Regions from separate parts of the Robertmurraya sp. DFI.2.37 genome, predicted to be linked through region 3. Evidence: riboswitches for the same ligand, from Rfam matches in the RefSeq annotation. Region 3 holds a riboswitch; each other region holds the start of a gene.

Region 1 (5,931 bases), on a different contig from region 3:
CCGTTTGGTCCCATGATTGCGTGGATTTCTCCACCCTTCACTTCAAGGTTTACCCCTTTTAATATCTCTTTACCCTCAATTGAAACATGAAGGTCTTTAATTGTTAAAGTAGATCCTGCCATAATAATACCTCCGTAATATAAAAAAAAGATTTTATCCTCGCTGGCCAAGGCCAATCGTTGATTCTCATTTTATTCTCATTACAATCTTATAACAAATGAAAAGTGTTAGCAACTCTTTAGCAGTGTTAAAACATAGCAAAATATATCATAAAAATTTCTATCAAGCCCCCACGTACACACTTCACGGTCTTCATACTAAGGGTTTAAGCGAAACTATTCTTAAAAAAATTTGTTCAATATATTTTTTCCTTAACCATCTCATGTATGTATTAATGCCTTAATTGAGAATGAACATCATTTTTAATTAGAACGGTAAGGAAACCTTCACCATATGAGTGAAGACAATTTTGGTGCTTTACCAAAACCTTTATTGAGGTGCAGCTCCTATCTTGAAGGAAATCCGCTCTAAAATTGTATTGTGTAGCAGTGAGAATAGCATGTGGACAGAATTTCTTTCTTTTCTCTCGTCGTCTTTGTCATCATGCACCTTCTTTGTGGACAAAATCACCTTCTTTTCACCCTTCTTTGTCCGCATGAATCCTCTTTGTGGACAAAGTTGCCTTCTTTTCGCTTCCACTTGTCCACCTGAACTTTTAATAAGGTCTTTTGACCTTTTCATGCACACCAGTTATCTTTATGGTAGAACTTTTGAATCATCCTAAACCATTTGTCCTGATGCTTTAACCTTATTTTACTTCAAATCAGCTCAAAATAAGATGCTTGTCCATATAACAATGGGAGTAACCCATGCATAAGACAAAAACCAGTGTAGCCAAAACACTGGTTTTTTGTTTTTCTTCCTTATTATATAATGATTGAAATCGTGCTGGCGACAAATTATCTTAATTGATTTCTAGTTAAATCTGCTACAAGACGCTGACTTTGGATGTATTCCTGTTCACGCCGTCTTTCAACCCGCATTCTCACTTCATGCTTTCGGCAATAGGTAGCATAGCATACGTTGTGAGCTCCGTGCATCGCTTTTTCCATTTCACTCGTATAATTCATCTGAAGTACCATCATTTTGGTTTCGCCCCCTTTTTCAGGGAGATACGAAAATAACTAATAATATCCTTCCTTTCGTGTTTTGTCACTTAAGGCAAGTGATTTACTACATTTTTAATGTTAGCACCACTCAGGTTTTAACTCAAAATGGAAAATCCAGCATATTTCCCTTTGAGCAGCAATATACAGGAATAAGCTTCGAAACTTGTTAACTTTTCTTACAATTTATCCAGTATCCTCGGAAATAAACGAGAACAGAAGTGCAAGATCCATCTTCATAACCATTAAAATACAAATTGAATTAACTGCCACATCACTGCTAAAAAGAAAGCTCTGGTATTATGAGGCGTCTGCTCTGCTAGACGTAGGTGCTGCGCCCGCTCAACTGCAAAAGAACAAAAACGCAAAGAGCCTTCGAAACAATCGGAAAGCTGATGATTGCTGCAATATGCCTTCTATATAGTTCTCCTTCGTGCTCACCGGCGCACATACGCTGCCTGTTAAACCTGCGGGTGCTAGCGTAGGTTGGAAAAATCCAATTTATCCATATTTTTTAAGTTTTCCTGCTTGCGCTAAACGCGATCGACAACAAGCAAGATTTCCAATTTCCTTGAGTGTGGACGATGAAAAACCAGTTCCAAAATGGAACTGGTTTCTCTCAATTATTCAGATACTGGAACAACTGCACCTTCATATTTTTCTAAAATAAAGTTTTGGATCTCTTCTGAACGAAGTACCTCAACAAGCTTTTTAATCGCTTCTTTATTTTCATCTCCACTGCGAACAGCAATGACGTTCACATACGGGGAATCACTTTCTTCAATTGCGATAGAATCTTCAATTGGATTTAATCCTGCATCGATTGCATAGTTAGAATTAATAAGAACAGCATCACCTTCATCGTTATTATATATTTGTGGTAGAAGTGAAGCTTCATATTCTGTATCAAATTGTAAGTTCTTCGGATTATCGACAATATCATCAATGGTTGCTGTTGTTTTTTCAACACCCTCTTTAAGAGTGATTAAACCCTCTTTTTCAAGTAGAGATAAAATACGACCATGATCTGGAACAGAGCTACTAATAATAATATGTGCCTCATCAGGTAAAGCATCTAAGCTATCATATTTCTTTGAATACACACCGATAGGTTCGATATGGATTCCACCTGCATTAACAAAATCATAGCCATGCTCTTCCATTTGTGCATTCAAATAAGGAATATGTTGGAAATAATTCGCATCTAAGTCTCCACCCGCTAATGCTTGGTTAGGAAGAACATAATCTTGGAACGTTTCGATTTGGAGTTCAATTCCTTCTTCAGCTAACATTGGCTTCGCTTCTTCTAAAATTTCAGCATGTGGAACATTTGATGCTCCCACAACAAGCGTAGTTGTTTCTTCAGTTTCAGTTGCAGATCCTTCTCCATCCGCATTACCGTCATCTGCAGTATCATTATTCGTGCTCCCGCATGCAGCTAAAAATAAAATTAGTGCAAAAGATGCAATAGTTAACCATTTTTTCATAATAAACACTCCTATCGTTTATCTAATTTATTTGTTATGAAATCTCCAATAAATTGGATGATAAATACAATGATTAAAATAATAATCGTTGCCATTAATGTAACATCACTTCTAGAACGTTGGAATCCTTCTAAGTAAGCAAGGTTTCCTAGTCCACCAGCTCCGATAACTCCAGCCATTGCTGTATAGCCAACTAGAGCAATCGCAGTCACCGTAATACCAGAAACGAGCGCAGGCATTGATTCAGGCAGCAGCACCTTCCAAATAATCGTGCTCGTTTTAGCTCCCATCGATCGTGCCGCTTCAATAACTCCTTTATCAATTTCTCTTAAGCCAATTTCAACCATTCTTGCGTAAAAGGGTGCCGCTCCAACAATTAATGCTGGTAATGCTGCGTTTTCCCCAATCATTGTTCCAAGTAAGAACTTCGTAAATGGGATAAGGAGAACAATCAAAATAATAAAAGGAATCGATCTAAACACATTAACAAACGCACTTATAATTTTATTCACAAAAGCATTTTCCCAAATATTCCCCTTGGCTGTTAAAAAAAGTAATAAACCTAGTATAATACCGATAATAAAGGTTGCGACTACTGAAATTCCCGTCATATACAGCGTTTCTTCTGTTGCTTCCCACATTTTATCCCATTTCACATTTGGAAAGAGCTCATTTATCATGTTTTATCACCTCTACTCCAACCTGCTGGGACTTAATAAAATCAACCGCTTTTGAAATTTCTGAACCATCTCCGTCAATATGGATGAACAATGTGCCATATGAGCCGTTTTGCGTTTGCGAAATCTTTCCTTGCAAAATATTAACGGTCACTTCGAAATTACGAATAAGATTTGTAATTAGCGGCTGTTCTGCAGATTCTCCAACAAACCCTAATTGGATGACCGTACCTTGAGGGTAACGCTCAAGTAAATGCTCAATCGTTTCTTTCGTTTCTTCTGGTTCCGTCACCTGCGATACAAATCGCTTGGTAATTTTTTGCTGTGGATTTTTAAATACTTCTAATACTTTCCCGGTCTCAACCACTTTTCCATCTTCCATAACAGCCACCCGGTGACAAATCTTGCGAATAACATGCATTTCATGAGTAATAAGAACAATCGTTAAACCTAAGCGTTTATTAATATCGACCAAAAGCTCTAAAATAGAATCTGTTGTTTGTGGATCGAGTGCAGAAGTCGCTTCATCACAAAGCAGCACTTTAGGATTGTTCGCCAATGCCCGTGCAATTCCCACCCTTTGCTTTTGACCACCACTTAGCTGCGAAGGATAGGCATCCTCTCGACCTTCAAGGCCAACAAGCTTAATCAGTTCATCCACCCGTTTAAGTCTGACGTTTTTGGGAATACCGGCAATTTCCAATGGGAAAGCAATATTCTCACGAACTGTCCTAGACCAAAGTAAGTTAAAATGCTGGAAAATCATACTGATTTCTTGACGAGCTTTGCGCAGTTCTTGGCCTTTAATTTGCGACACTTGTTTATCAGCAACAGTGACAGAGCCTGCCGTTGGAATTTCCAAGCCGTTAAGCATTCTTATTAGTGTACTTTTACCTGCACCGCTGTAACCAATTACACCAAAGATTTCACCTGCATTTATATGGATGCTGACATCATCAACAGCTACAACTTTTCCTTTGAGAGAAGAGTACACTTTTTTCACATTTTGTATGGAAATCAAATATTATTCACCTACTTTTAAATCCTATTATTCTTATGAGATAACCAAGTTTTACAAGCAATGCCAATTATGCCATTCATAGCTTTCACTCATAAGCCTTTTTCATTCATAAGAACATGTTGCTTCAACATGGAAATAATTCTCGTCTCCAAACTACATAAAAAGGCCTTCCTGCAGACAAGCAGAAAGGCATGCGTTATAAAATGTCCTTTCTCTCATCTATCAAAGCAATGCTTTGTGTGAATTGGCACCATTTCAATCACTTGACGGTTGCCGGGCTTCATCGGGCACATCCCTCCACCTCTCTTGATAAGAGCACATTATTAAATTAAATTCCATGGTCGAATATGGGTGTTATCATATCATGGATAAACTAACATGTCAATGAAAATATGAATCACTTCAACCCAATTCACATAATTTTATTAAGCCAAAAAAGTTAGAACTTTAAGTAAGATGGAATGTAAACTCTTTCTGTATCTATATCCAAAACGAAGTCACCCTCAATTTCCTTTGAATATGGGATGACATCAAAATTATTGAGTCTGCAAAAAAGACTTGGAAAATCTCGATCATAAATAGAGTGTTTTTTTGCCTGGCGAAACATTTCCTTCAATTTCCTCTTAGTATATTTTTTACCTATAAGTAAAGCCTTCACATAAAAACCATCGATTTCAATCATCATCATGACTGGTTGCTAACCAATCGATATAGCTATTTATTTCTAACAATTACTTTCAATTTATACTTTACGCATTTGTCGTTAAAGAGCTTTGACCTGTGGCTGCTTCAATTGCTTGTTCCAAATCTTCAATTAAGTCCTCTACATTTTCAATTCCTACTGAAAGACGAATTAAATCCTCAGAAACGCCTGCTGCTTCTAACCCTGCCGAATCAAGCTGTTGATGGGTCGTGCTTGCTGGATGAATGATTAAACTTTTTGCATCTCCAACATTGGCCACATGTGCCCAAAGCTGCAAATGATTAATTAATTTTGCACCTGCTTTTCTTCCACCTGCAATTCCGAACACTGCGACTGCACCAGCCCCTTTCGGCAGGTACTTTGCGACAAGTTCTTGATCTGAATGCTCTTTATCCCCAGGATAAGAAATCCACGTTACTGCTGGATGGTTGCGCAAATACTCAATAATTTTCTTTGTATTGGCGACATGTTCTTTCATTCTCACATGCAAAGTTTCCAGTCCTAAAACAAATTGAAATGCATTTTGTGGACTTAGGGCTGGGCCCATATCTCTTAGTAACTGAACCCGTGCTTTCGTAATATAGGCAGCTGGACCAAGCGCTTCACTGTAGACAAGATTATGATAGCTTGGATCTGGTTCGATAAAACCAGGGAACTTCTTAGAGTGCCAATCAAAATTCCCTCCATCTACAATAATTCCTCCCAGAGTCGTGCCATTTCCAACAAGCCATTTCGTTGCCGAATGGAGAACAATATCTGCACCATGCTCAATCGGTCTGCACAGATAAGGGGTAGCAAAAGTGTTATCAATGATAAGAGGAATTCCATTTTCATGGGCAATCTTTGCAACTGCTTCAATATCAAGGACCCGCAAACT
Region 2 (5,931 bases), on a different contig from region 3:
AAGTATGATGACTCTGTCTGACTATTTAAAGCACAAACCTTTTAATAAGCCTGAACTTTATATTTTTGAACAGGTTCCTGCAAAATTAATTGACTATATTGAGTAATATCAGCTTTAAACTTTGACAGAGTGATAATAAAACTGCAGACAATCTTGAATATCGAGTTTGTCTGCAGTCTGATAGGAACTAAAGAGAATTCTGCCCCCTCTTTTTAACCCTTTAATGCCTGCTCACGCAAAGCATCAGCTTTATCCGTACGCTCCCACGGAAGGTCGATGTCTGTACGACCAAAATGCCCGTAAGCAGCTGTTTGCTTGTAAATCGGACGGCGTAAATCCAACATCTTAATGATGCCAGCAGGACGTAAATCGAAGTTATGGCGAACTACTTCGACTAAAATATTTTCGTCTACTTTCCCTGTTCCAAATGTATCGACAGCGATAGACACTGGTTGTGCGACACCAATCGCATAAGCTAGCTGTACTTCTACCTTATCAGCTAGCCCCGCAGCAACGATATTTTTCGCTACGTAACGGGCAGCATAGGCTGCAGAGCGATCCACTTTTGTCGGATCTTTACCAGAGAATGCACCGCCGCCATGACGAGCATAACCACCATAAGTATCTACAATAATTTTACGACCTGTTAAGCCTGCATCCCCTTGAGGACCCCCGATGACAAATCGTCCAGTAGGATTGATAAAATACTTTGTATTCTCATCAATTAATTCACTAGGAACAACCGGACTGATCACATGCTCTTTAATATTGCGCTGAATTTGTTCAAGGGTAATTTCAGGGTGATGCTGTGTTGAAATGACAATGGTATCAATGCGGACCGGCTTGTTGTTTTTATCATATTCAACGGTCACTTGTGTTTTTCCATCCGGTCGAAGATAAGGAAGAATCTCTTCTTTCCGAACTTCTGTTAGACGGCGAGATAATTTATGCGCAAGTGAAATCGGAAGCGGCATAAGTTCCTTTGTTTCATTACAAGCAAACCCAAACATTAATCCTTGGTCACCTGCACCAATTGCTTCAATTTCTTCATCCGTCATACTGCCTTCACGTGCTTCCAAAGCTTGATCAACACCCATAGCAATATCGGGGGATTGTTCATCAATCGAAGTTAATACTGCACAAGTTTCAGAATCGAATCCGTATTTGGCTCGATTATATCCAATCTCTTTGATCGTTTCACGGACAATCTTTGGAATATCTACATATGTAGAAGTAGTAATTTCTCCTGCCACTAAAACAAGTCCTGTATTGACAGAAGTTTCAGCAGCAACACGAGCATTAGCATCTTTTGCTAAGATCGCATCCAATATTGCGTCAGAAATTTGGTCACAAATTTTATCTGGGTGACCTTCAGTAACTGACTCAGAAGTAAACAAACGCGCGTTTCTTGACATCTGACTTCCTCCTCATCTATAAGTACGAGGGCTTTCCCCCACGCTGATACGGAACTCATTCCCTATGTAGTATGAAATAAACATGGAGTTTTTATGATGATTTTCAAGAATTCATAAAAAGGGTTGAAGAACTCATTTCATATTATGTTGAGAACAAATAATCGTTCTGCCATCTTGAAACTCATTCAATTGTTTACAATATTGAAAAGTACAAGGTGCCTTCACCACAAATCTAATGCAGCTTATCTTTCTAAGGAGCTCTCCTTGCTGCCCATCACCGGCAAACTTAAAGAACTCTTAGTTTTGTTAGATGATAAACCACTTGCACTAAACACAAAAAAACCTTTCCTAAGAAGAGGAAAGGAGTATGTAAACAATTCTCGCCTTTCACTCTTATCGTTCAAGGACTTTATCCTTGCTTCAGGTTAGCACCATTGCTATCAAAGCTTTCAAGGATTCCAACAGAATCTTGAACTTAATAACCGGTTGCTGGGTTTCATAGGGCCTGTCCCTCCACCTACTCGGGATAAGAGAGTATCCGTTCAAGTGTAGATCATAACGAACGAGTGCATATGTGTCAACAGCTATGGAATAATTCTTTTAATTTTTTCATTTTCATGGCGAAAGATTCACTATAAGGAGCAACTTCCATCATCACATTTTTGCTTGAAAAATAAATGCCGATTTCGGGCAATCCACCTGTAAATAGGATCTCCTATGAAATGCAGAAAAGGCAAATATAATATACTTGCAAAGATAAATGTATAAGGGCTAATGAGCAAAATTCTTCTTACAGCTTTATATCCCTTAAGCACCCGTTGATTTGGAAGAAGAATATGAAGCTCACTTCTTAATTCCTTTGCTGTAAATCTAGCATCCTTTTGAACTTCCTCAAACTCTTGTAAAGAAAGCCAAGTAACTTTTTTAAATAAATCTATTTTTTGTAATATAGTCTTTGTTCTCAAGCATAACGCACAATTTCCATCATATAATGCCACAATTTCCAACTTTCCCATTCCCTTCCTGTTAAAGAATGAATATATTATGATCATCGTATTGCTAAAAGAACTCTAGTAATTTTCCTTAACCATTGAAACTTTTTGGATATTCAGTGGCATTTTCCACGAATTAGTATAGACTAATGAGATAAATGTGTTATACTAATCGTATTATGATATCGCTTTCGAGAAATACATTTTTAAACTATATTGAAAGAAGGTATTCATCAAATGAATTCAGTTAGCCTTACTAATGAACTAAATGAATTGCTACAACAAAATAATGTTCATATCCAGCTATCTGTTCCCCAATTAGTCGAAAAAGTTTTGCGACGAAATGAAGGAGTTCTTACCTCTACTGGAGCAATATGTGCTACTACTGGAACCTATACTGGACGTTCCCCTAAAGATAAATACATCGTGGAAGAACGTTCTTCAAAAGATAAAATTGACTGGGGCCCGATCAACCAGGCGATTTCCGAAGATACGTTTGACTCCCTTTACACAAAGGTGCTTAATTACTTAAAAAAGAAAGATGAAGTATTTGTTTTTAAAGGCTTTGCTGGTGCCGATAAAAATTCACAGCTTCCGATTCAAGTAATTAATGAATATGCTTGGCATAATCTATTTGCCCATCAATTATTTATTCGACCAACGAAAGATGAACTAGACAACCATCAGGCTCAATTCACTGTCATTTCTGCTCCAGATTTCAAAGCCGATCCGACTGTTGACGGAACAAAGTCTGAAACCTTTATTATTATATCATTTGAGCGTAAAACTGTATTAATTGGTGGAACAGAATATGCAGGTGAAATCAAAAAGTCGATCTTTTCCATTATGAATTACTTACTTCCTGAAAACGGCATTTTACCCATGCATTGTTCTGCCAATGTGGGGCAAGAAGGAGACGTCGCCTTATTTTTTGGCCTCTCTGGTACGGGTAAAACAACATTATCTGCTGATCCGCATCGCCGGCTTATTGGAGATGATGAACACGGCTGGTCAGCAAATGGCGTTTTTAACATTGAAGGTGGGTGTTATGCAAAATGCATTAATCTTTCCTATAAGAAAGAACCGCAAATTTTCGAAGCCATTCGATTCGGTTCAGTGTTAGAAAATGTCATTCTTAATCCAGAAACTCGAGTTGCTGACTATGATGATGGCTCATTAACGGAAAATACCCGTGCGGCTTATCCTATTCAGGCTATTGACAATATTGTCGATCCGAGCATCGCCGGTCATCCAAATGCTATCGTCTTTTTAACTGCTGATGCATTTGGTGTACTTCCACCAATCGCAAAATTAACAAAAGAACAAGCAATGTATCATTTTCTAAGTGGCTATACTTCTAAATTGGCTGGAACAGAACGGGGAGTTACCTCTCCTGAAGCGACGTTCTCTACCTGCTTTGGTTCGCCATTTCTTCCATTGCCAGCGACTCGTTATGCAGAAATGCTCGGAGAAAAAATCGATGAGCATAACGCTCAAGTATATCTTGTTAACACAGGCTGGACTGGGGGAGAATATGGTGTGGGCAGCCGCATGAAGCTAAGCTATACAAGGGCAATGGTCCACGCGGCCCTTGAAGGGGAGTTAAACAATGTCGAAACGGTAAAAGACCATTTCTTTGGCTTAAATATCCCCCTCCACGTTCCTGGCGTACCAGATGAAGTATTGCTGCCACATAAAACATGGGCTGATCAAACTGCTTATGAAAACAAAGCGAAGGAATTAGCAAAAAAATTCAAGAAAAACTTCGAGAAATTCACAGATGTACCCGCATCTATTCGTGAACAAGGCGGGCCACTTTCTTAATCACTGCTCATTTTGTGACCTAAAAGCTTCTCTTACAGAGGAGCTTTTTTTAACAACTGTAATAACTACAAACAAAAATCGTGCATACTACTTAGACGAAGGTGGATTCCGGAAAAATCGTGATTAATTCCGGAATTTTTCTGCTTAATTCCGGAAAAAACGGATGTATTCCCGGAAAAATTGCATTAATTCCGGAATTTCACCCTACAATTCCGGAAACCCAAAAAGCGATTTTTAATTTGTAGAATTCAAAGCAATCAATTGATAGTGCAATGTCGTTTCATTCTTCTCCCATTCCACTTTTTTAATTTTAGCAATGCCAATTAAATCACCATCAATCGTTCTTCTCACTTCAATCGGAATTTCTATTGGATATAGTCGAAACCCTTCCTTTACCAGCGTAAAAAGATTCTCCCTTACACGCGTTTCATTTCCTTTCGTCACAATCATTGTATTTAATTCCAAAGGCATACCCATCGTTCTCTCTCCTTTGCCATGTAGAACTTCTTTCTTACAAAGACTCCTATATATTTTTATCTTACCATTTTCACTCTTGCTTTTTCATCCATTTCGTCAAATCTCCAACAATTTGGCGATTAACTAGCGGAGGGAAATAATGGGTGTATTCAGTAAAATACCAACTTTCCACCCTTTTATTTAGTGCTTTTAACTTTTTTTCAAGTCGATAAGCATGTTCGACGGACACATTTTTATCCTTGACCCCATGGATAATGAGAATTGGGGCTTCCAAGCTTTCCAATTGTAATAATGGCGTTCGATATTGATAGCGTTCAGGATATTTACTCGGTGTCCCTCCAATCACTCTTTTCATCATTCTTCGCAGATCTTTTCTTTCCACGTAAGTAAGAAACATATCACTTACCCCGCCCCAAGTAACTACAGAAGCCACATTTGGAAAAGTGATTCCGGTGAAAAGTGCCATCACTCCTCCTCTAGAAAAGCCAAATACATGGATCTTGTCCACTCTTGGGTGAGCCTGAAGTAATTTAAATGCGGAGAAAGCGTCCTTGCGATCATCTCCAGCAAAATCCTCATTCCCTTCTCCCCCCTGATTCCCTCTATAGAAAGGGGCAAAAACGATAAATCCCTCTACTGCAAATTGGACGATCCTGCTTGGACGAACCTTTCCAACATTTTTAATTCCTCCGCGCAAATAGAGGAATCCTCCGTACCGACCTCCATCTTTCGGTTCAGCGAGCAATCCTTTCACTTTAAAACCGTCTGACATATAGGTAATCGTGTAGAGATCGATCTGTGGATGTGGTGAAGGAAATTTTTGTTTCGTGATAATTTGACCGTCATCCCACTGCATATGTTCAACTCCTAAAAATAGTTCGTCATTTTTGTCTAGGCATTCACACATTTTTTATCATTTCATACGATATGTTAGGCTTATAAACCTTTCATATAGATGGTTAAATACAATTTCACATGATTTCACCTAAGGAGGTCAAAACATGAAAAAGTGGTTCAAGATAAGTTTCGCTAGTCTTTTAACAGCTATTCTTATTATAGCTTTAGCTGCTTGTAATAATGAAGAGGTTCAAACCGTTCGTGTTGCTGAAGTGACTCATTCGATATTTTATGCCCCCCAATATGTCGCAATTGAAAAAGGATTTTTTGAGGAAGAGGGATTAAATATTGAACTTACTCTTACCCCTGGCGGAGATAAAGTAATG
Region 3 (5,931 bases):
TTGCTGGAGTAAACTATGAACGGCTAGAAGGGTGGAATAGCTTAGTTTGGCCGGTGAAAAAGGATGGAACAGATACTCCGCTTTTATACGAAGAGCGTTTCTTTTTTCCAGACGGGAAGGCAAGACTATATCCAGTTGAGTGGACGCCTCCGTTTATGGCAGGAAAAGAATATGACCTTCACTTAAATAATGGCCGTCTGCTTGAGCATTTCCATGAAGGAAATATGACGTACCGTTCAGAAGGATTAACCTATAAGGTTCCGAATCCATGGCTTGATGTGTCAGCGGAATTGGCTCAGGAAAGGGGGATTGAGGACGGTTCATTAGTTCGCTTAACTTCACCTTATGGACAAGTAAAGGTAAGGGTTATGGTGACGGATCGGGTGAAGGGCAATGAAATTTATTTGACAATGAACTCCAGTGAAGATTATGAGGCGGTGAATCGCTTAACGAGCAGCTACCACGATAAAATTACACATACACCAAACTATAAGGAAATGGGTGTAAAAATGGATGTGTTAGAGGAAAAGGGCGAGCCGCCATTGCCGAAAGTAAATCATCGTTTTGGTAATCGTATTCCTCAACTTAGCGTAAAGGTGGAGGAAAAATGGAGCAGGCTTGATTTTACACCAATACCAGAATTATTAGAGGGGGAGAAGTATGGCGAAAGCGATCAGGCAAATTAACAAAAGCAGTCCAAATCCTGAAGAGGTGCAAAAGGAATCGCTCGCAAATTTGCTTCAAGCCATCAGTGCAAATCAGGATGCATTAATGATGACCCTTGACATTATTAAGGGCTTGCATGAAATGGGTGTGCTAGAAGCAGCGAAGTCAATGCTGGAACAAAGCGAAGATATTGGAGCGATCGCTATGAAGCAAGCGAATCAACCAGGTGTTCATAATATTATCAAAAATGGAATGGCAGCGATTCAGTTTGCAGGTTCAATTCATCCGGAGCAACTGCAAGCCGTTTTAAATGGATTAAATCTTGGCTTTGAACGTATGCTCGATGTTGTTCAGACAGGAGAGCAGAAAGGTTTGTTTAAATTAGCTTCAAGTTTAAGAGAGAAAGAGGTGTTGGTGTCACTCACAACACTTACCGAATTTTTACATGGAATGGGTGAAGCGTTTAAACAGGAGAATAATAAAGTGCATGAATGAGGGGGGCTACAATGGAAACAGGCAAGCTAAATCTGCAAGGTGTAAGCTCTCAAGCTGATGCAGACAAGGTACTTCAAGCCTTAAATGAGGTATGGGGCGTTCGGGAAGCTGAAGTTCGCTTCCGAAGTCAGGAAGTGATCATAAGCTTTGATGAGAACGCTGCTTCCTTGCATGATTTTGAACAAGCTATTATTGATTCTGGCTTTGGCGTCTCAAAATAATGAGAGGGAGGATATGAAATGAGAGTCTGTGAAGTCTGTGGAACGGAAGAAGTTTGGAATCCTACTGAAAAGGATAGTGACAAAATAGAAATAGGTTATCTGCATGTTTGCGAGGCTTGTCAACAGGATCGAAAATTTCATTTATATGAACCAATGGAATAAAGTGGTGAACGAAAGGACGATGATATGAAGCCGACCGCAACCATGCGTAAGACACTGCGCTTTCAAAATGGAGGAATTATTGTTAAGGATGAGGCGATCGTAACAGAGTACCCGTTAACAATAAAAATAAATGGAAAAGAATGGGCTACTTTAGTTTGTTCACCAGAAAATTTGGAGGAATTAACGATCGGTTATCTTGCTTCGGAAGGTATAATTAAAAAATTTGAAGATATTGATGAATTGTGGATTCAAGAAAATGAAGGCTATGCTCATGTTAAAACAAAACGAATAAACCCTTTTTATGAAAAACTGCAAAATAAACGCTATATTAATTCTTGTTGTGGGGCGAGCAGAAAAAGCTTCGTTTTTGCTCATGATGCGTTAACAAGTAAGAGAGTAAACAAGTTTCAAGTAAAGTTATCAATTGAAAAAGTGTTTCACCTTATGGCTAAAATGGAAGAATCTGCGAAAGTTTTTCAGCAAACAGGTGGAGTTCATAATGCGGCACTTTGTGATCAAAACGGGTTTATTTTAACGAGAATGGATATTGGCCGCCATAATGCTTTAGATAAAATCTATGGCCACTGCATGAAAAATAAGCTTACCATTCGCGATAAAATTTTGGTCTTCAGTGGCAGAGTTTCTTCTGAAATTTTGATAAAGGTTGCGAAAATTGGATGTGAAATCATTCTTTCCAAGTCAGCACCAACCGAATTAGCTATAGAGCTAGCGGAGCAGTTAGGCATTACGACGATTGGCTTTATTAGGGGGCAATCTTTGAATGTTTATACATTTCCAGAGAGAGTATTAATTTCTAATTATATTGACAAAGAGGAATTTTTTCCAAACAAAAAGAGCATTTAAATGCTCTTTTTGTTGCTATTCTTTGGTTTTTTGCAGCGCTTTTTCAGCGAGAAACAGGCCGATGGCTTTATTGCGCTCCCAAATTGACGGGAAGGCAATAAGCGGTAAGCTACTGTCTTCAATTAAAGAGCCGATTTCTACTGTAAAAGCAGGTTTTTCAAATTCTTGTACAAACCAATCGGTAAAGCCGCCACCCTGTTGGTGAAAAGCGGGCTCCTCTAATTCGTAATTTGTTATCTCAGCAACTTTTTCAGCAATTGTATAATAATCATCGGTAAAGTTAGTTGTATGGGTTAGACCCCATTGATGATAGCCCCAAAAAATCATATTTCCAGATGAATGATAAGACACGGCAATTTCTGGTTTAATGTTACGGGTAAATTCAACCAGTGCTTTTACTTCATCTGCCTCTAATGGTCTTCTACCCTTGTAAAATTGGTAGTTAGGTCTCCTATTAACTCCTTTTAAATTTTCCCAATTGGCAGGATATTGGCGGTTTAGATCAATTCCGTGAATATTTGCTTTCCAACGAATAAAATGAATTGAGCCTTCATTCATTTCTATTAGACTCCAGTGAATATTGGTAGGAAAGGCATGGAGTCCGAATTGTTGCAACGTTACTCCGTCAGGATTCACCATAGGGACAAACCAGATCGATACTTGATTCAAGATATTTGGACTAAAACCATCTATGTTTTGATTACTTTCGTATGCTGTTAAATACGTATGAAGCATTTTCATTAATAGAGCACTGGTCATCCATTCTCTGGCGTGATGAGCACCATGTATTAAAATGTTCCGTTTGCCATGTCCTAATTTAATTGCCCATACTTTTCTTCCATAAGTAGTGGTGACAAGTGCTTTGTAAGTAACCATGTCTGGGTAGAGCTCCGAAAGTTTATTTAAGTCTTCAGTTAATGCTTCATACGTATAGACCGTTTTCGTGTTAATGTCATGGGTGCGGCTGGAAGAAGGGGTGGCTGGAATAAACAAAATAATCACGATCACTAGCCATTCTATTTGCAGCAGCTTTTTGAATGTATTCATATTCTTTATTCTGCTTTAAGCATGACATTTTCATGTAGCAATTTTTGATTAAGCGCTTCGAACAGAAATATTTCATTGCAATTGAATATATTTCAAACAAAAATAAATGAAGAAATAATTGAAATTCGTGAATTATTCTGTCTATAATAAGAGTAATTGAATCGTTATCAAGAGTGACCGAGAGAACTGGCTCTAAGACGTCACAGCAACCTGTATGTATGCAAGGTGCTCCAACCAGCAAAGCAGATGGCTTTGGATGATAAAACGGTAGGAACTCCTTTTGTATCCAATGCAAAAGGAGTTTTTTTGTGACCGTAAAAGGAGATGGATTGTATGAATATTAGTGGGGCGGCAAGAAACTACATGGCAAAATATTTTAATGAGGAGGATTTTTTAATTCATGTATCGAAAACAATTGAGCGTCAATTGCTGGAATGGGATGATTCTTATAAGGTCATGATCATGAAATTGGAGAATTATCTTTGGACTGCGAGAAATGGCATCAATGATTATGAACTGGAACTTTCTGAGAATGAAATTAAAGTTTTGCAAAAAAAAAGAGCCATATGCATTAGATCGAAAAATATGGAATGAACTACAAAAACAAGGCCTCACAATTTTGAACGGCGATGGAAATTATTTAGATCAGATTTTTTGATCTTTTTGAATTGAATCACTTTTTTCGACTCGTCGCATATAATATCTTCGGTGTGAAATAAGGTAACTCTTCTCTATTGGAGGAGTTCATCTTTATTTTGCTTTCTGTACTATTAATATGTGAAGGGAAGGAACGAGTTATGAAAGAAAAGCAAATGATCATGAAGAGAGAGAATAGTGGCCCGAATAGTAGTGGATTTAAAGTTATTAAGGTTGAGATTTCTACATCAGTAGAATCATTATATGCAGTCTGCACACCTGTTAATCTAAAATAGAAAAGCTTTAACTAACTTAATGTTCAGTAATTTGACAATTTTTTTATTTTTTGTCGAAATGCTATTATAATATAACGAATATTTTGCGGTGAGTAGAGAGACATTTTATATCATTTCTATATATATGAAGGTTTCATAGACGATAATATAGTATTTCGAAATTATTTTCAGTTTTTTGACCCATTAGTTGATTATTTACATGCTAGTTGGACTGTGTTACTATCAGTGATGCTTTGATAGTTAGGAAAACGAAATTTTAACAGTTTTTTCTATTTATTAAAGCAAGCATTTAAATTTTCAGCGGGGTGTAGTTTAGATGAAAGAGCAGAATTTAGTTCCGTTTGAAAATACGGAATTACTTAAAGAGATAAGTGTTCTTCGCTCCAAAAAGAACGAACTATATCACAAAAGCGGCCCAAATAGTCCAATCTATCTTGATCTAGCTTTAAAGCTTGACTTTTTAGAGACTCAATACATCGAAGAAAAAATAGGTCATCTTATTAAAGATTAGCTTCTGTATGGCTAATGAAAGAATTAGATTATTCATCCATAAAGTGAGAACTTTCATTATTGGGCAAAATGAGAAGAGCATTATGAAGATGCTCTCAGGCTGTTGACAAACGCTCGCTTTCTTTGTTGCTTCACCTTGTCCAGTGCTCATTACCTTCTATGGTAACTCCGCTCTTCCCAAGGCTTCGCGCCTCGAAAGACAAACGTTTTCAATCAGCCTGAAGGTAACTGCCGTCTAATATTTTTGAGCTTTGTCTTCACTCTGAGAGCATTATGAAGATGCTCTTTTTTTTATTGCTTAGAAACTGTTGTTGGATATTAGTGTATCGAAGTTTAGTGAAAGCTTTCATCGTTTGTACCTGCGATGATCATGAAAGACAACGCTCTTTATGCCTCCTCACAATAGCATCCTTACTATAATCAATTATGATCAATTGATGCATATCGATATAATTTAAAGTGTTTTGAATAAATTGAAAATTTATAATGAATAGTCATTCATTTTGTGTTATCTTACATGTAGGTACAGTTGAAGGTGTGGTGGTTATTTGCTTGTAAAAAAACGGTCCGTTAAGGGTGAGAAGAGTAATGTCCGTTATATCGAAGGACTTGTTTCTTTTCATAATGTTCATTTGAATGTTTATTGTTTTGAACTAGATGGAGTTCTTATTGATACAGGTGCGCAAGTTTTACTCAATGAATTTATCCCTTTTTTTGCTGAATCTACTCTTGAACAAGTTGTAATCACACATTATCACGAGGATCATACAGGGGGTGCAGCCTATTTACAAAGGACATTTAAGCTTCCAATCTATCAAAATGAGATGACGATTGAACAATGTGCAAAAAAAGCAGATTATCCTAAGTATCGCAAGTTTTTTTGGGGAAAAAGAAAGCCCTATGATGCACATCCATTGTCTAAAACTTTTTCATCTCGGACTGCAACTTGGGATGTGATTGCCACTCCTGGCCATACGAGCGATCATCTGTCTTTTTTAAATCGGGAAACAGGTCAATTATTTTCGGGTGATTTA
Region 4 (5,931 bases), on a different contig from region 3:
CCATTTTGGGGAGCCTACTTCATAAACCACTTCATTTACAATTTCAAATGACTTACCATCGCTCGATAATCCACAAAGCATATTACTGTCCATTGCTAAAGAAGCTGTTGGTGAAATGATGAGCGAAAGCCATTTCCCACTCGGTGAGAAGCTAAGAAAGTCAACTCTATTTGACATAACATATTTATTATCAATTTTTAATTTTTGTGGTACGACAAAAAATTCTTTTACATTACCAAAAACATTAGCCTCTGATAAATGATTTGGTAACTGCTTTTTATAAAGAATGGGACATGTCCAGCCGTCTGGTTTTAAGTAAGCAGGGGAAGCAAGAAGAAAACCCTGTCCAGTAGGAAGCCATTGAAAGCTTGAAACCCCTAATGCAAGATTGTGAAACTCCGTTAAATTTGAAATATTTAAAATTTGATTATGTATGAATGCTACCCAATTGTTGTGAGGTGCCCATTGTGGCGCGTAACCGTTATGAAATATTTTCTTTTTCTCTTCAGTTTCTATATTGTACACCCATATTTCATGGTGTATTTTCTCATTTTTATTTTCAGTATTCGCTTCTTTTTGATAAAGAATCCACTTTCCATCATGGGACCATTGCGGCTGATAAATTTTTCCTGAATGTGTAATTTGCTTTTCCTGCTGATTCACTAAGATCCACAGATTTCCATCCCTAATAAAGGCTGCTTTCATATCCTTTAGATGGGCTGCATTTGCCAAATTCGTTAATGATAGAGCAAGGATAAAAACAGTAATAAAGGACATTTTTTTCATCGTACACCTCACAAGTTTGTGTCCTTATTAATTTCCGATATTTACTGAAATATTATTCTGATTTAAAGTAACTACTACACAAATAGGGAGAATTACGGTATACTGTGTGAGACAATTTATAACGGAAACCACAAGGGGAGCTTATAGCTGAGAGTGAACGTTAGTTCTGACCCTTTGAACCTGTTAGTTAATGCTAGCGCAGGGATGTGGAAGATTATTTAGATATGATCTTATCATGTTCTCCCTTGTGTTTTCGTTTAGAAAAAAGGGGGATTTTTTATGAAAAAATTAAGTTTATTGGCTTTAATTGAGGCGTCTTTTTTTGCTGCATTTGCCTTAATTTTAGACTTGCTTCCATCTATTGACCTCGGTCCGTGGATATCAATTTCTTTCGCAATGGTACCTATTTTTATTTTAGCTTTTCGCTGGGGCTTTAAAGTAAGTTTTCTTGCGGGATTTATTTGGGGACTATTACAGTTTGCAGTCGGTGATGCTTATTTCTTAACGCCTATTCAATTTTTAATTGAGTATTTTGTGGCCTTTGCTTTTATAGGTTTCGCTGGCTTTTTCATTAAACCAATCCAAGCTGAATTCCAAAAAGGGGATAAAAAGAAGGCTCTTAGCTGGGTTATGATCGCCATTTTTGTAGGAAGTATTGCCCGGTATTTTTGGCATTTCTTAGCGGGTATTATCTTTTGGGGGAGCTATGCACCAGAAAATATGTCTCCGGTTATATACTCGCTCGTCGTTAATGGAGGTGCGATGTTAGGTTCAGCCATTTTGTGTGCGGTAGTTTTACTTGCGTTATTAAGTAATGCCCCTAGACTTATCAAAGTTCGTGCCAATTAGTTGATTGACAGAATGATTGAACTGTTTTATAGTAGTCCTATAAATTTAATATGATTAATTTCGAACTTATCCAGAGAGGTGGAGGGATTTGGCCCTAAGAAACCTCGGCAACAGACTCATTTCAAGAGAACTGTGCCAATTCCAACAAGCATTGAGCTTGAAAGATAAGATGAGCGCTTAAAGGTAAAAACCTCTTCTTACTTGATTGGATCATGATAAGAAGAGGTTTTTTTTCGCTCGCAAGGAGGAATGTATAATGAATGAAAGAGATCTGCTCATTGAAAGGTTGATTGAATTTGGAATCTATAAGATCAATGATAAGCAGCTATTTGAATTACCTATTGTTGATTTGGAACAGGAATTGAAAAAAATGATGCAAAATAAAGGAAATGATAATTAAGTTACTTGGAGTTATTTAAGTAATTTTTCGTGGTTTATAATTAATATCTTCCGATGAGTACACAAACACAATCACCATACCGCCAACAACTTTCGCCCGAATCAAAATAGGTTGATTATATTCGTTTTTAAAGGAAAAATCTGGGCCATACCAACTAACCGTAGCATCTCTACCTGGTGGAACATAGGGTACATGCTTACTATGTGAGTAACGTTCGATCATCGTAACGCCAGAACGATCAACAGCATTAAAGAGAGTGGAGGAGACTTGACAAATTCCTCCACCTATCCCTTCAATTAATTCGCCCTTAACAATTTCAGGGGCTTTCATATAGCCTTTTTTAACTGTTCGTTTTCCGACCACTTTATTGAATGAGAAGACTTCTCCAGGAAAGACGACTTGATTATTTATTGCTGCAACTGCTAATTCGATATTTTTTGAACGAGCCTTATTTCTTGAATTAAAGTATGTTATGTATTGTCCTAACCGTTTAGTGCGTATAATCGAAAGAAGCTCACTATCAACTTTCGGGTAAACCATCATTTTTGGCACTTCCAATGTGGTTAACCGGTTATGAAAATAATATTGAAAAAAAGCCTCCGTAAATGCATGACGATTTAATTTGTAGCCCACTTTTTCTGGAATGATATGCCCAGAGTCGTTAAGTGTTGCGTTTTTTGCTTTCTTTTCAACTTGTTGTTCTATTTGTTTAAGCAATTGCTCATATTTTACCGGATCAACGAGTTCGAGACCCGGTACTGGCAACATGACTTCTTGACGTTTCACTATTGCGATCGTATCATTATTTTCTGTAATGCTTAGTGGTATTCCACTTTGAGGATGGATCAGTAAGAGTAGACTGAGAATCCACGAAACGTGCATGTTGTTCCTCCTAAAATGCTTTTATTCACATTTTTCGTCATGACATTTTGGCAGTATTCGTAAAAAGCTTTCCTTGACTCAGTCTATTTTTTTTATTTTGCGGAGAAATTATTCTTGATTTTCACGAGCTTTTCAATAGCATTCTTCTTTAAAGTCCGAAATAATGGGAAGAAGACGAAAAGAAAAGGTGTCCGAATGAATGCTCATGATTTTACTAAAGGCAATATTTATAAGCAGCTTTTTTGGTTTTCTACTCCGATTATCTTTACAAACCTTTTGCAAGTGTCGTATCAATTTATTGACAGTCTGTGGGTAGGGAATTTATTAGGAGCCAATGCACTTGGGGCAATAACAGTTGCCAGTACAGTTATTTTTACTGTTCTTTCATTCATTATTGGAATAAATAATGCAACATTGACTATTCTGTCCCAGCAAAAAGGTATGGAAAATACGACAGGATTAAAAAACTTCTTAAATGCTTTTGTTGTTCTCTTAACAACATTGGCTCTTTTATTGGGGTGTGTTGGTTATCTTTTATCTGAGCGGATTTTAAACTTGTTGCAAACACCGGGTGAGATGGTTGCTGAAGGAACAATCTATTTGCAACTCAATTTTATCGGAATCTTGTTCCTTCTTGGTTATAACTTTATTGCGACAGTACTTCGAGCATTAGGAGATAGTAAAACACCGTTAAAATTTGTTTTGCTAGCGGTTATATTAAATGCGATCTTAGATCCCATTTTAATTTCTGGTTTTGGATTCGGTATTCACGGTGCGGCGATTGCTACGATAATGGCGCAAGGAATTGCCTTTCTATACGGAATGATTGTAGTTCTACGCAAAAAAACGGCACCGTTCTCACTTCCATCTGTCCCGAAAAAAAATGAAGTTCTGGTTATTTTGAAACTAGGCATTCCATCTGGACTGCAGATGATGGTAATTTCTGCAGGAGTGATGGCGATTATGAGTGTCGTTAATTCGTTTGGAAAGGAAGTTGTGGCAGGCTTTGGTGCCGCTCAACGGATTGACAGTATAATTATGCTACCTGCTAGCGCACTTGGTACAGCAGTTAATAGTATGGCCGGACAGAATATTGGTGCTAATCAATGGGAACGAGTAAAGAAAATAGCCAAATATGCGGTCATTTATAATTTTGCAATCATGCTTGTTATAGCAACCTTAGTCGTTTTTTTCGCTCGTCTTGGAGTAAGTTTGTTTTTAAATGAAAAAAATGCCATACAATTTGGAACTGATTATTTACAAATGATCGCCTTTCTTTATCCATTTCTCGGCATTAATTTTGTTTTAAATGGGATTGTGCGGGCAGCTGGTGCAATGTTTCAAGTGCTTGTACTCAATGTCATTTCGTTCTGGGTTCTGCGCTATCCACTAACTTATGTTTTCTCTTATTTTTTTGGGGAAAAGGGCATTGCCCTTGGTATGGGGGCAAGCTTTTTCATTAGCAGCATCATTGCCTTTTTATATTATCGTTTTGGAAAGTGGAAGATGAAGGAAATTTTTAGAAGTCAAGAAAAATAACGTTTGAATGGATACAAGTACAAAAAAGGCTGTGTTAACTAATTGGCCAGTTGTGATTCAAATCGTGTACATGAGAAAATCTCCTTTTTATGGTTTAGTTGGTTATACTGACTTAATTAAACCAAAAATAGGTGATTTTCTTCTTTTTATATCTGTATTTTGTTGAATGGCATGGAAGGGGGGGACTCCTGTGGGAAAAGGGAAGCTTTTGGAATAACCTCTTTTTTGCCACATGATAAAAAAAGTTTGACAAATTTGTGAACTTTTCGTTAAATAATGGTAAAGGGGATGAAGTGGATGACTGAAAAACAGCTTAAGAACTTACTTTTTTTTAAAAAATTGACGAGTATTGGATTATTTTTAGGCTTTCTCGTATTTTTATCAAGCTTCTTTGTAAGCGGTCCCAGCGCTCCTTATCAATTATCAATCGGAATTAGTATCATGGTTTCGTCAATGCTTTTATTTGGATTCGGGATGTTTTTACCGTTGATGGAAGAGGTAAGTGGAGAAGAGATAAATGAGTAAAATCGAACTGATAGCTTATAAACTTTACGATTTAGGGAAGGAAAATTGATATATATATATATATATGAGAAAAAGAGCGTACTAGATCGTAGACGATTTGGTGCGCATTTTTATTGTAGGAGTAATGGAATGAAAATAAAATGGTTAGATGTATTTGGAATATTGTTTCAGGTTTATTTGTGTTTTTCATTTCTGTTTGGATGAGTGGTCCAGGTATAGGAGAAACTGACATACCAAGAGTAATATCCTCTTAACTATACTTTGGACTAGAAAGGAAAATATAAAAAACGTACAGTTAGTAAAAACTGTACGTTTCTTTAGTAATAAGACTGAACCATCCTCTTTACACGACGTTGATCATGACAGAACATTTTTCGCAGTAACAAAGGAGGAATAATCTATTTATTACTAGTTACAATAGTCTATTAATGAGTAGCATGCCCAGCAGACATGACCCAAATGGAGCCAACGACGATGACAACAGTCATGAATACTCCATAAATAATGTTAATGACATTCGTTTTTCCGTCTTCTCCTTCGCGCAAGTGCATGAACATGAAAAGTTGAATCCCGGCTTGGAGAACCGCTAATGTCCCGATAATCCACATAATCACTTTAAAGGAAAGATTTGTTTTTAAAGCGATAAATGCAGCTCCAAAGGTAAGGATTAAGGAAAAAATGAAACCTAGTACATGGCTGATTGGAAAGCGATTTGTATGTTTCTCCATTTAACCCACCATCCCTTTTAAATACACGAAAGTAAAGATGAAAATCCATACAACATCAAGGAAATGCCAATATAGTCCAATAATAAATGTTTTTCGGGCAGTTGTTGGTGTTAAGCCTCTGCGCACTAATTGAATGATAACCATGATTGCCCAAATAATTCCAAATGTTACGTGAGCACCATGTGTACCAAGTAAAACAAATAAACTGGAGAGAAAAGCGCT

Evidence for each region. Region 3 has a riboswitch for S-adenosylmethionine ahead of PZE06_RS02525 (hypothetical protein). Riboswitches for the same ligand answer to the same signal wherever they lie in the genome.
Region 1: another riboswitch for S-adenosylmethionine. It lies ahead of PZE06_RS22515 (methionine ABC transporter ATP-binding protein); the one in region 3 lies ahead of PZE06_RS02525 (hypothetical protein).
Region 2: another riboswitch for S-adenosylmethionine. It lies ahead of metK (methionine adenosyltransferase); the one in region 3 lies ahead of PZE06_RS02525 (hypothetical protein).
Region 4: another riboswitch for S-adenosylmethionine. It lies ahead of PZE06_RS20385 (Fur-regulated basic protein FbpA); the one in region 3 lies ahead of PZE06_RS02525 (hypothetical protein).

Annotation. Positions count from the first base shown of each region.
Region 1 is NZ_JARGEJ010000069.1:5,260-11,190, forward strand. It holds gene sufC (Fe-S cluster assembly ATPase SufC) at 1-122, opposite strand, end outside; gene PZE06_RS22500 (YuzK family famiily protein) at 960-1,145, opposite strand; gene PZE06_RS22505 (MetQ/NlpA family ABC transporter substrate-binding protein) at 1,790-2,653, opposite strand; gene PZE06_RS22510 (methionine ABC transporter permease) at 2,665-3,333, opposite strand; gene PZE06_RS22515 (methionine ABC transporter ATP-binding protein) at 3,323-4,351, opposite strand; SAM riboswitch class I at 4,564-4,667, opposite strand; gene PZE06_RS22520 (O-acetylhomoserine aminocarboxypropyltransferase/cysteine synthase family protein) at 5,101-5,931, opposite strand, start outside.
Region 2 is NZ_JARGEJ010000026.1:35,210-41,140, reverse strand. It holds gene PZE06_RS14640 (hypothetical protein) at 1-106, shown strand, start outside; gene metK (methionine adenosyltransferase) at 213-1,415, opposite strand; SAM riboswitch class I at 1,806-1,948, opposite strand; gene PZE06_RS14630 (thiol-disulfide oxidoreductase DCC family protein) at 2,048-2,431, opposite strand; gene pckA (phosphoenolpyruvate carboxykinase (ATP)) at 2,645-4,231, shown strand; gene PZE06_RS14620 (DUF2584 domain-containing protein) at 4,466-4,708, opposite strand; gene PZE06_RS14615 (alpha/beta hydrolase family protein) at 4,779-5,564, opposite strand; gene PZE06_RS14610 (ABC transporter substrate-binding protein) at 5,710-5,931, shown strand, end outside.
Region 3 is NZ_JARGEJ010000003.1:31,808-37,738, reverse strand. It holds gene fdhF (formate dehydrogenase subunit alpha) at 1-686, shown strand, start outside; gene PZE06_RS02550 (helical membrane plugin domain-containing protein) at 661-1,161, shown strand; gene PZE06_RS02545 (heavy-metal-associated domain-containing protein) at 1,173-1,382, shown strand; gene PZE06_RS02540 (hypothetical protein) at 1,401-1,544, shown strand; gene fdhD (formate dehydrogenase accessory sulfurtransferase FdhD) at 1,569-2,408, shown strand; gene PZE06_RS02530 (M14 family metallopeptidase) at 2,424-3,455, opposite strand; SAM riboswitch class I at 3,617-3,721, shown strand; gene PZE06_RS02525 (hypothetical protein) at 3,789-4,049, shown strand; gene PZE06_RS02520 (hypothetical protein) at 4,211-4,387, shown strand; gene PZE06_RS02515 (hypothetical protein) at 4,704-4,898, shown strand; gene PZE06_RS02510 (MBL fold metallo-hydrolase) at 5,446-5,931, shown strand, end outside.
Region 4 is NZ_JARGEJ010000053.1:2,232-8,162, forward strand. It holds gene PZE06_RS20375 (TolB family protein) at 1-786, opposite strand, end outside; TPP riboswitch at 910-1,008, shown strand; gene thiT (energy-coupled thiamine transporter ThiT) at 1,066-1,635, shown strand; SAM riboswitch class I at 1,699-1,806, shown strand; gene PZE06_RS20385 (Fur-regulated basic protein FbpA) at 1,892-2,035, shown strand; gene PZE06_RS20390 (VanW family protein) at 2,051-2,917, opposite strand; gene PZE06_RS20395 (MATE family efflux transporter) at 3,113-4,456, shown strand; gene PZE06_RS20400 (hypothetical protein) at 4,754-4,981, shown strand; gene qoxD (cytochrome aa3 quinol oxidase subunit IV) at 5,407-5,709, opposite strand; gene qoxC (cytochrome aa3 quinol oxidase subunit III) at 5,710-5,931, opposite strand, start outside.